DNA from 2 places in the Xylophilus sp. PBN-3R genome. Region 1 is predicted to be linked to the other one. Evidence: predicted binding sites of a transcription regulator. Region 1 holds the regulator's gene; the other holds the start of a gene.
What was found. The regulator HrcA, encoded in region 1, represses chaperone genes, less so after heat shock. The targets are predictions, from matches to a motif close to TTAGCACTCNNNNNNNNNGAGTGCTAA.
Positions count from the first base shown of each region.

Region 1 (4,415 bases):
GGCGAGATCGGTCGCCGCATCCAGCCGGGCCAGTTCCTCGCGCCAGCCGGCCAGCAGCACCGGCAATTCCTCGGGCGTACGCCGGTAACGGCGCGCCAGCGACATCCAGAGCGACAGCCGGTCGTCCAGTGCGGCCAGCGCCTTGGGATCGGGGTCGGTGCGGCGCAGCCAGGCGTGCAGGGAATGCACTGCGTCTTCGGCCTGCGCCAGGCTGCCCGCCAGCACATCGGCCAGGGCCTTGAATTCGGGGTCGATCCCGTCCTGTTCCTGCAGCAGGGCATGCGCCCGTGCCAGGCCGGTGGTGGCGCCGCCGACATCGCCTTCGAGTGCCTCCAGCGCGCGACCGGCGGCATCGATCAGCGCCTGTGCGTTCGAGCGCCGCGTATGTTCTGCATTGAGTTCGGGCCATTCCTGCGCGGTGGGGGCCAGCTTGTCGACCTCGCCGATCTGCCACGCCAGGCGCTCGCGTTCGCGCTGCAACGACTCTTGCGCCGAACGTGCCTCGTCCAGGGTGCGTTGTGCCGCCCGCCAGGCCGACCAACGCGCCGCCATCGGCGCAACATCGATACCGGCATAGGCGTCCAGCAGGCCGCGCACCGCTTCGGGCCGGGTCAGGCTCTGCCAGGCATGCTGGCCGTGAATGTCGACCAGCCGTTCGCCCAGTTCACGCAACTGGGCGGCGGTGGCGGCGCTGCCGTTGACCCAGGCCCGGCTCTTGCCCTGGATATCCACCGTGCGACGCAGCAGCAGGTTGTCTCCGACATCGAAGCCCGCATCTTCCAGCCAGCCGGTCAGCGCACCGGTGTCGTCGAATTCGACACTGATCTCGGCCCGCGCCGCGCCTTCACGCACCACACCCGCATCGGCACGGCTGCCGAGCGCCAGTTGCAGCGCGTCGATCAGGATCGACTTGCCGGCACCGGTTTCGCCGGTCAGTACGCTGAAACCCGCTGAGAGGTCCAGTTCGAGCGCCCGCACGATGACGAAATCGCGCAGGGCGATGCGTTTCAGAGCCACAGGTTCAGCCTCCCTCGTTCCAATGCAGTTTCTTGCGCAAGGTGTCGAAATAGTTCCATCCCTGCGGATGCAGGAAGAGTGCCTGGTGCCGGGACCTGCGCACCACCACCCGGTCCCCATGCAGCAGCGAAGCCAGCGACTGCATGTCGAAATTGGCGCTGGCGCCGCGGCCGGCGACCAGTTCGACCTCGATCTCGGCAGCGTCGGCCAGCACCAGCGGACGGTTGGACAGCATGTGGGGCGCGATCGGCACCAGCACCCAGCCCGGCAGCGACGGATGCAGCATGGGCCCGCCGGCCGACAGCGAATAAGCCGTCGAGCCGGTGGGCGACGCAATGATCAAGCCGTCGGCGCGCTGACTGGCAACAAAATAACCATCGACCTTCACCCGCAGTTCGACCATGCCGGAAGTGGCACCACGGTTGACCACCACGTCGTTCATGGCCGGCGCCTCGAACACCACCCGGCCTTCACGGATCACCTGCGCTTCCATCAGGCTGCGGCGGTCTTCGGTGTATTCGCCGGCCAGCATGGGGGCGAGCGCCTCGGCAAAGTGGTCCAGCGGAATGTCGGTGATGAAACCCAGCCGGCCCTGGTTGATGCCGATCAGCGGCGTGCCGTAGCGCGCCAGTTCGCGGCCGATGCCCAGCATGGTGCCGTCGCCGCCGACCACCAGCGCCAGGTCGCATTCGCGGCCAATGCCTGCGGCATCCAGCGCGGGATAGTCGAGCCCGCTGCCGGCGGCGGTGGCGGCTTCCATCGAGACCTTGCAGCCCTGGGATTCGAGAAAGGCGGCAATCTCGGCCATGGTCGCCCGGGAGGCATCGGCCACCGCTTCACCGATGGGCAAGAAGTATTTGCCGACCAGGGCAACGTGGCGAAAACGCTTATTCATCAGGAAATTACAACACGGCAGCCTCTAGAATCCGTCCATGCTAGACGACCGCGCCAAGCTGCTGCTGAAAGCCCTGGTGGAACGGTACATCGCCGATGGCCAGCCGGTGGGTTCGCGCACACTTTCGCGTGCCACCGGCATCGAACTTTCGCCGGCCACCGTACGCAACGTGATGGCCGACCTGGAAGACCTGGGCCTCATCGCCAGCCCCCATACATCCGCCGGCCGTATTCCCACCGCCCGGGGCTACCGCCTTTTCGTCGACACCATGCTGACCGCGCAACGTCCTGCGCTGGCCGAGCAGCCGGCGCTGCTGGCCGACCAGCCTCAGAAGGTCATCGCCAGCGCCGCACAGGTGCTGTCCAACCTGTCGCAGTTCGTCGGTGTGGTGATGGCGCCGCGCCGCAGTTCGGTGTTCCGGCACATCGAATTTTTGCGGCTGTCCGAACGCCGCATCCTGGTCATCATCGTGTCGCCCGAGGGCGACGTGCAGAACCGGGTCATCATCACCGAGACCGACATCGCCCAGCCGCAACTGATCGAGGCAGCCAACTTCCTCAACCAGAACTACGCCGGCCTGGCAATGGAACAGGTGCGTGAACGCATCAAGTCCGAAGTGCAGGCGCTGCGCGACGAAATCGCTGCGTTGATGCAGGCGGCGGTCGACGCCAGCTCCGACGCCATGCAGCAGGCCGACGAAGTCGTCATTTCCGGTGAACGCAACCTGCTGGCGGTCAGCGACTTTTCCAGCGACATGGGCCAGCTGCGCCGGGCCTTCGACCTGTTCGAGCAGAAGACCCAGTTGATGCGCCTGCTCGAGAACTCCAGCCAGGCCGAAGGCGTGCGCATCTATATCGGCGGCGAAAGCCGCATCGTGCCCATCGAGGAACTGTCGGTGGTCAGCGCACCCTATGAAGTCAACGGCCAGGTGGTCGGCACCCTGGGTGTGATCGGGCCGACCCGCATGGCCTACGACCGCATGATCCAGATCGTCGACATCACCTCCCGCCTGCTGAGCAACGCGCTCAGCCACCCCAAATAAACGTCAGGCCGACGGCTCGCCGCGCAGCAGGGGCGCGCTGTCGGCGGCGATCTGCTTGAGCAGTTCCCACACCGCCTGCATGCGCGGCAGACCCCGGTTTTCGGCCGGCATCGACATCCAGAAAGTGCGGGTGAACTCGGCCTGACCCGCAGCGTCGAACACCGGCCGCAGCCGCGGATCGGCCCCCGCCAGAAATGCCGGCAAGACCCCCAGTCCCGCGCCCGCCGCCACCGCCTGCCATTGCGCCACGATGCTGGTGCTGCGCAAGGCGAACCGGCGGGGTGGCCCCATCTCGCGCAGGTATTGCAGTTCGCGGCTGAACATCAGGTCGTCGATATAACCCACGAAGGGGTGCTGTTGCAGGTCTTCCGTCTGGCGGATCGGCGGGTGGCTCAGCAAATAGTCGCGTGACGCGTACAGCCGCAGGGTGTAGTCGCACAGCCGCACGGCGATCACTTCGCCGCGCGCCGGCCGTTCCAGCGCCACCACGATGTCGGCTTCGCGTCGGCCCAGGTTCACTGTGCGGGGCACCGCCAGCAGGTCGACCACGAGGCGTGGCTGCTGGGTCGAAAGCCCGGCCAGCCGGGGTGCCAGCACCGCCGCGCCGAAACCCTCGGTGGTGCCGATACGTACCGTGCCCGCCAGTTCGCCCGGAGGCCGATGGGCAGCCCGGTCGGCATCGATGGCGCGGCTGGCAGCCTCCATCGCTTCGGCATGCGGCAGCAGTTCGCGCCCTGCCTCGGTGGCGGTGAAACCTGTCGCGCTGCGCACGAACAATGGCCGGCCCAGCGACTTTTCCAGCGCCTGGATGCGCCGCGAAACCGTCGTGTCGTCGACCTCCAGACGACGCGCGGCGGCAGCCAGCGTGCCGGCGCGGGCGGTCTCCAGGAAAAAACGCAGGTTGTCCCAGTCCATGGCAAATCCGGTGAGTGGCGACCCCTGCAAATCTGCAAGAGCGGGCTGCTATTTTCCCTGTTGTGGCGACAAATTTGCAGGCATAGGATGGCTCGATTCAACAATGACTGGAGACAAGACATGTCCGCTCTGCCGGCCTCGCTGCCGCATGCCCAGGCCCCCACGGTCAAACTCCTGATCGATGGCAGGTTCGTCGACTCGGCCACCACGCAGTGGCGTGACGTGGTCAACCCGGCCACCCAGGAGGTGCTGGCGCAAGTACCTTTCGCCACCCCCGCGGAAGTCGATGCCGCCGTCGCCAGCGGTAAGCGGGCTTTTGTCACCTGGCGCAAGACACCCATCGGCGCGCGGGCCCGCATCTTCCTCAAATACCAGCAGCTGATTCGCGAGAACATGGCCGAACTGGCGGCGCTGCTGACCGCAGAACAGGGCAAGACCCTGGCCGATGCCGAAGGCGATGTGTTCCGCGGCCTCGAAGTGGTCGAACACGCCTCGGCCATCGGAAACCTGCAGCTGGGCGAACTGGCCAACAACGTGGCCAGCGGC
Region 1 is NZ_CM173225.1:3,908,137-3,912,551, reverse strand. It holds gene recN (DNA repair protein RecN) at 1-1,017, opposite strand, end outside; gene AC3ANW_RS18655 (NAD kinase) at 1,022-1,912, opposite strand; gene hrcA (heat-inducible transcriptional repressor HrcA) at 1,950-2,954, shown strand; gene AC3ANW_RS18645 (LysR family transcriptional regulator) at 2,958-3,869, opposite strand; gene AC3ANW_RS18640 (CoA-acylating methylmalonate-semialdehyde dehydrogenase) at 3,990-4,415, shown strand, end outside.

Region 2 (4,415 bases), 1.3 Mb from region 1:
GGGGCGAGCCCGGCACCAACGGCCAACATGCGTTCTTCCAGATGCTGCACCAGGGAACCGACGTGGTCCCGCTCGAGTTCATCGCCGTGCGCGACGCGTCCCACGAACTGCCGGGCCACCATCCCAAACTGCTGGCGAACGCACTGGCGCAAGCCCAGGCGCTGTTGCAAGGCAAACAGGACAACGGCGGCCACAGGAACTTCCCGGGCAACCGCCCCAGCACCTTCTTCGTGCTGGAAAAGCTCAACCCCGAAGCCCTGGGCGCGCTGATCGCGCTCTACGAACACCGCGTCTTCGTGAGCGGCGCCCTGTGGGGCATCAACAGCTTCGACCAGTGGGGCGTGGAACTTGGCAAGGTGCTGGCCAAGGAAATCGAGCCCCGCCTGACCAGCGGCGACACCACCGGCCTGGACCCATCCACAGCCGGCCTGCTGGCCAGACTGCGCCAGCCCAACTGATCGTCCCGGCGCAGGCTGGCGTCCAGCCCAAAAGTAAAAAACCCCCGCCGTCGAAAGACGCGGGGGTTTTTACTTGCCGGCTTCGTCACCGAACTGCATTCCTCCTGTGGAGTCGGACCACCCCCCTCGGGGGTGGCGAACCATACGGAGCGGCAGCGCAGTAAGAAGCTGGGGGGCTGAATTACATGCCCATGTCGCCCATGCCGCCCATGCCACCCATGCCGCCGCCAGGCATGCCGCCGGCGCCGGATTCGTCCTTCGGTGCTTCGGCGACCATGGCTTCGGTCGTCAGCAGCAACGAAGCGACGGATGCTGCGTTCTGCAGGGCAGTGCGCGTCACCTTGGTCGGGTCCAGGATACCCATTTCGATCATGTCGCCGTAGGTGTCGTTGGCGGCGTTGAAGCCGTAGTTGCCAGCGCCTTGCAGCACGGCATTGACCACCACGCTGGGCTCGCCGCCGGCGTTGTAGACGATTTCGCGCAGAGGAGCTTCGATGGCCTTCAGGATCAGCTTGATGCCGGCGTCCTGGTCAGCGTTGTCGCCCTTGATTTCGCCAGCAGCTTGCTTGGCGCGCAGCAGAGCCACGCCGCCGCCAGCGACGATGCCTTCTTCGACGGCAGCGCGGGTAGCGTGCAGGGCGTCTTCGACACGTGCCTTCTTTTCCTTCATTTCGACTTCGGTGGCAGCGCCGACCTTGATCACGGCAACACCGCCGGCCAGCTTGGCCACGCGTTCTTGCAGCTTTTCACGGTCGTAGTCGCTGGTCGCTTCTTCGATCTGGATGCGGATCTGCTTGACGCGGGCTTCGATATCACCGGCAACGCCGGCGCCGTCGATGATGGTGGTGTTTTCCTTGCCCACTTCGATGGTCTTGGCAGAGCCCAGGTCGGCCAGGGTCACCTTTTCCAGGGTCAGGCCGACTTCTTCGGCGATGACCTTGCCACCGGTCAGGATGGCGATGTCTTCCAGCATGGCCTTGCGACGGTCGCCAAAGCCCGGAGCCTTGACGGCCACGACCTTCAGGATGCCGCGAATGGTGTTGACCACCAGGGTAGCCAGGGCTTCGCCTTCGACTTCTTCGGCAATGATCAGCAGGGGACGGCCGGCCTTGGCGACTTGCTCCAGCACGGGCAACAGGTCACGGATGTTGCTGATCTTCTTGTCGAACAGCAGGACAAACGGGTTGTCCAGCAGCGCGGCTTGCTTTTCAGGGTTGTTGATGAAGTAGGGCGACAGGTAGCCGCGGTCGAACTGCATGCCTTCGACGACGTCGAGTTCGTTGTCCAGCGACTTGCCGTCTTCGACGGTGATCACGCCTTCCTTGCCGACCTTGTCCATCGCGTCAGCGATGATCTTGCCGATGGATTCGTCAGAGTTGGCCGAGATGGCGCCGACTTGAGCGATTTCCTTGGAGGTGGTGGTGGCCTTGGATGCGTTCTTCAGCTGGGCGACCAGGGCAGTGACTGCCTTGTCGATACCGCGCTTCAGGTCCATCGGGTTCAGGCCGGCGGCAACGTACTTGCTGCCTTCGCGCACGATGGCCTGGGCCAGCACGGTCGCGGTGGTGGTGCCGTCACCGGCGTTGTCGCTGGTCTTGGAGGCCACTTCCTTCACGAGCTGGGCGCCCATGTTCTGCAGCTTGTCCTTGAGTTCGATTTCCTTGGCGACGGACACACCGTCCTTGGTGACGGTGGGGGCGCCGAACGAGCGCTCCAGGACCACGTTGCGACCCTTGGGGCCCAGGGTGACCTTGACCGCGTTGGCCAGGATGTTCACGCCTTCGACCATACGGGCGCGGGCTTCACCGCCGAAGACTACGTCTTTTGCTGCCATGATTTTTAACTCCGAAATTCAGTAAATGAGGGATGGAATGAAACGAGTCGCGGGGAGGCCGATCAGCCTTCGACCACTGCGAACAGGTCTTCTTCCTTCATGACCAGCAGCTCGTCGCCGTTGACCTTGACGGTCTGGCCCGAGTACTTGCCGAACAGGACGCGGTCGCCGACCTTGACGCCAGGCGCCGAAACTTCGCCCTTGTCGTTCTTCTTGCCAGGGCCGACGGCCAGGACTTCACCTTGATCAGGCTTTTCAGCGGCGTTGTCAGGAATGATCAGACCGGAGGCGGTCTTGGTTTCTTGTTCGAGGCGCTTGACGATCACACGATCGTGCAGAGGGCGAAGGTTCTTCATGGCAACTCCTTGGAGGAAGCGAATCTGACGGACAAATGTTTTTTGCGCCTTGGCGCACCGCGTGGAAGCGGCTCTCGGCACGCCAGGTTGGTGTCGCAGCCTGTTTGGCATTGTTGGCACTCGTCCCCGGCGAGTGCTAATGATAGCGACGTTTTCTTGGGTTTCAAGAGGGCGATGGGCCCTAGGGCGGGTCGTCGGGTCGCCGCGTGGTGATGATGTCTGCCGTTGCTCTTCCCGCACGGCCAGCGTTGCATCCCGAAAAAACGAGCGCCGGCATGGGGGATCGCGCTGGTCGCGCCCACGGCGGTGGCGCCTTGCTACATTGCCGGGCATGTTCGTCGACGCCGATCCAGCAGGGCCCGTGAAGGGTCGTCTCCGCTCCTTTTTCTGGAGTGGCGAAGTCATCCGCAGCCGCAGCGTCGGCACCCGCGTTCTGCACTCCGCGCTGGACCTGCCGGTGTTGCCCCCCCGGCTCGTGGACGATTGCAGCCGAGAGATTTCAACCCGGCTGGCAATGGAGCCGGGCGATGTCAAGCCTCTGTCCCTGGCCCGTGCCCGCAGCCGCTGGCCCGATTACCGGCTGTGTGTCCGGACGCTTGCCCACTGGTTGCAGGCTTTCGGCCTGCAGGATCTCCTGGCCGATGCCGACCAGGCACTGATGGCTTGCCGCGGTGCGGCGCTCCACCACGATGGCGATCAATACGGCGGCGCTGCCTTCTGCAACCTGTTTGTCAGCGAGGACCGTGGACTGGATGTGCTGTTCCCGCTGGCCGAACTGCGTATTCCGCTGGTGCGGGGCACGGCCCTGGTATTCGACACCTGCCAGCCGCATGCGGTAGTGCCGCGAGGTCAGCATCGGTTCGATCCGGCGGAGTTCACGCCCGGACGTGACTGGGATCAGCTTTTCCTGACGTGGGAGCTTCCCATCGAGACAGCTCCCGTGGCGAAGGCATTCGGCATCGCCTTCGACATCGACCCGCTCGCCGCATCGGCGCTGGACAAGGAACAACTCCAGTTCGACGGTGCGCCGCTGGTCCTGTAGTTCAGGTCAGCCGGAACACGCCGATGCTATGCGCCGGTTGCTCGGCCTGGGGCCGCATCGCGGAGACCGCCAGCAGACTGGCCGGCCGGGCGTTCTCGGCCCTGTGCATCACGGTGCGGGCGGACAGGTCGTGGCTGCCCGTGTTTGCCCGAGCGATTTCGCCCGCGCATGCCGACTACAGGCGTTTCCCGGTCGGGTCCTTGTTCTCGGACAGGTTCTTGCCGTCGAGTCGGGCCGCATCGGGTGCATGAGCATGGTGGGCGTGAAATCGTTGATGCATAAATACTCGTCGCCGCCGTAGCGCATGGACTCGAGTGGGTCCATGACCTGCTGCCTGGCGGCTGCTTCGGTCAGCTTGGCCTCGGTACCCAGCTTGTGGAAATGCACCACCAGTGTGCGCACCGGCCAATGCGCTGGCGACCAATATGCCAGGCTGTTTGCCGGTGCGTAGAGGGTGCCGGCTGGACTGCAGTGCTCGGTGCGGCGACCCCCCAAACCCTCGTGTGCGGACCGCGACACGCCGAGTTTGCCGGCTTGCAGAGCCGCCTCAGGCCTTGACCGTTTCGGCGTTCTGTTTCATTGCCGAAGTAATGCCGGGGACGGTGCGCAGTACATGGGCGCGCATGCTGTTTTCCATGGCGGCGGCATCTCCGGCCTGCAGGGTCACCAGCAGGTCTTCGTGGACATCCTGCACATAAGAAGACGAAGGCCGGTTGTCCAGCCAG
Region 2 is NZ_CM173225.1:308,177-312,591, forward strand. It holds gene pgi (glucose-6-phosphate isomerase) at 1-458, shown strand, start outside; gene groL (chaperonin GroEL) at 640-2,292, opposite strand; gene AC3ANW_RS01495 (co-chaperone GroES) at 2,355-2,648, opposite strand; gene AC3ANW_RS01500 (hypothetical protein) at 3,010-3,690, shown strand; partial or broken gene AC3ANW_RS01505 (hypothetical protein) at 3,979-4,209, opposite strand; gene AC3ANW_RS01510 (GntR family transcriptional regulator) at 4,238-4,415, opposite strand, start outside.
Region 2: AC3ANW_RS01495 (co-chaperone GroES) is a predicted target of HrcA. The motif match lies at 2,762-2,788, and genes of this name have one in related genera.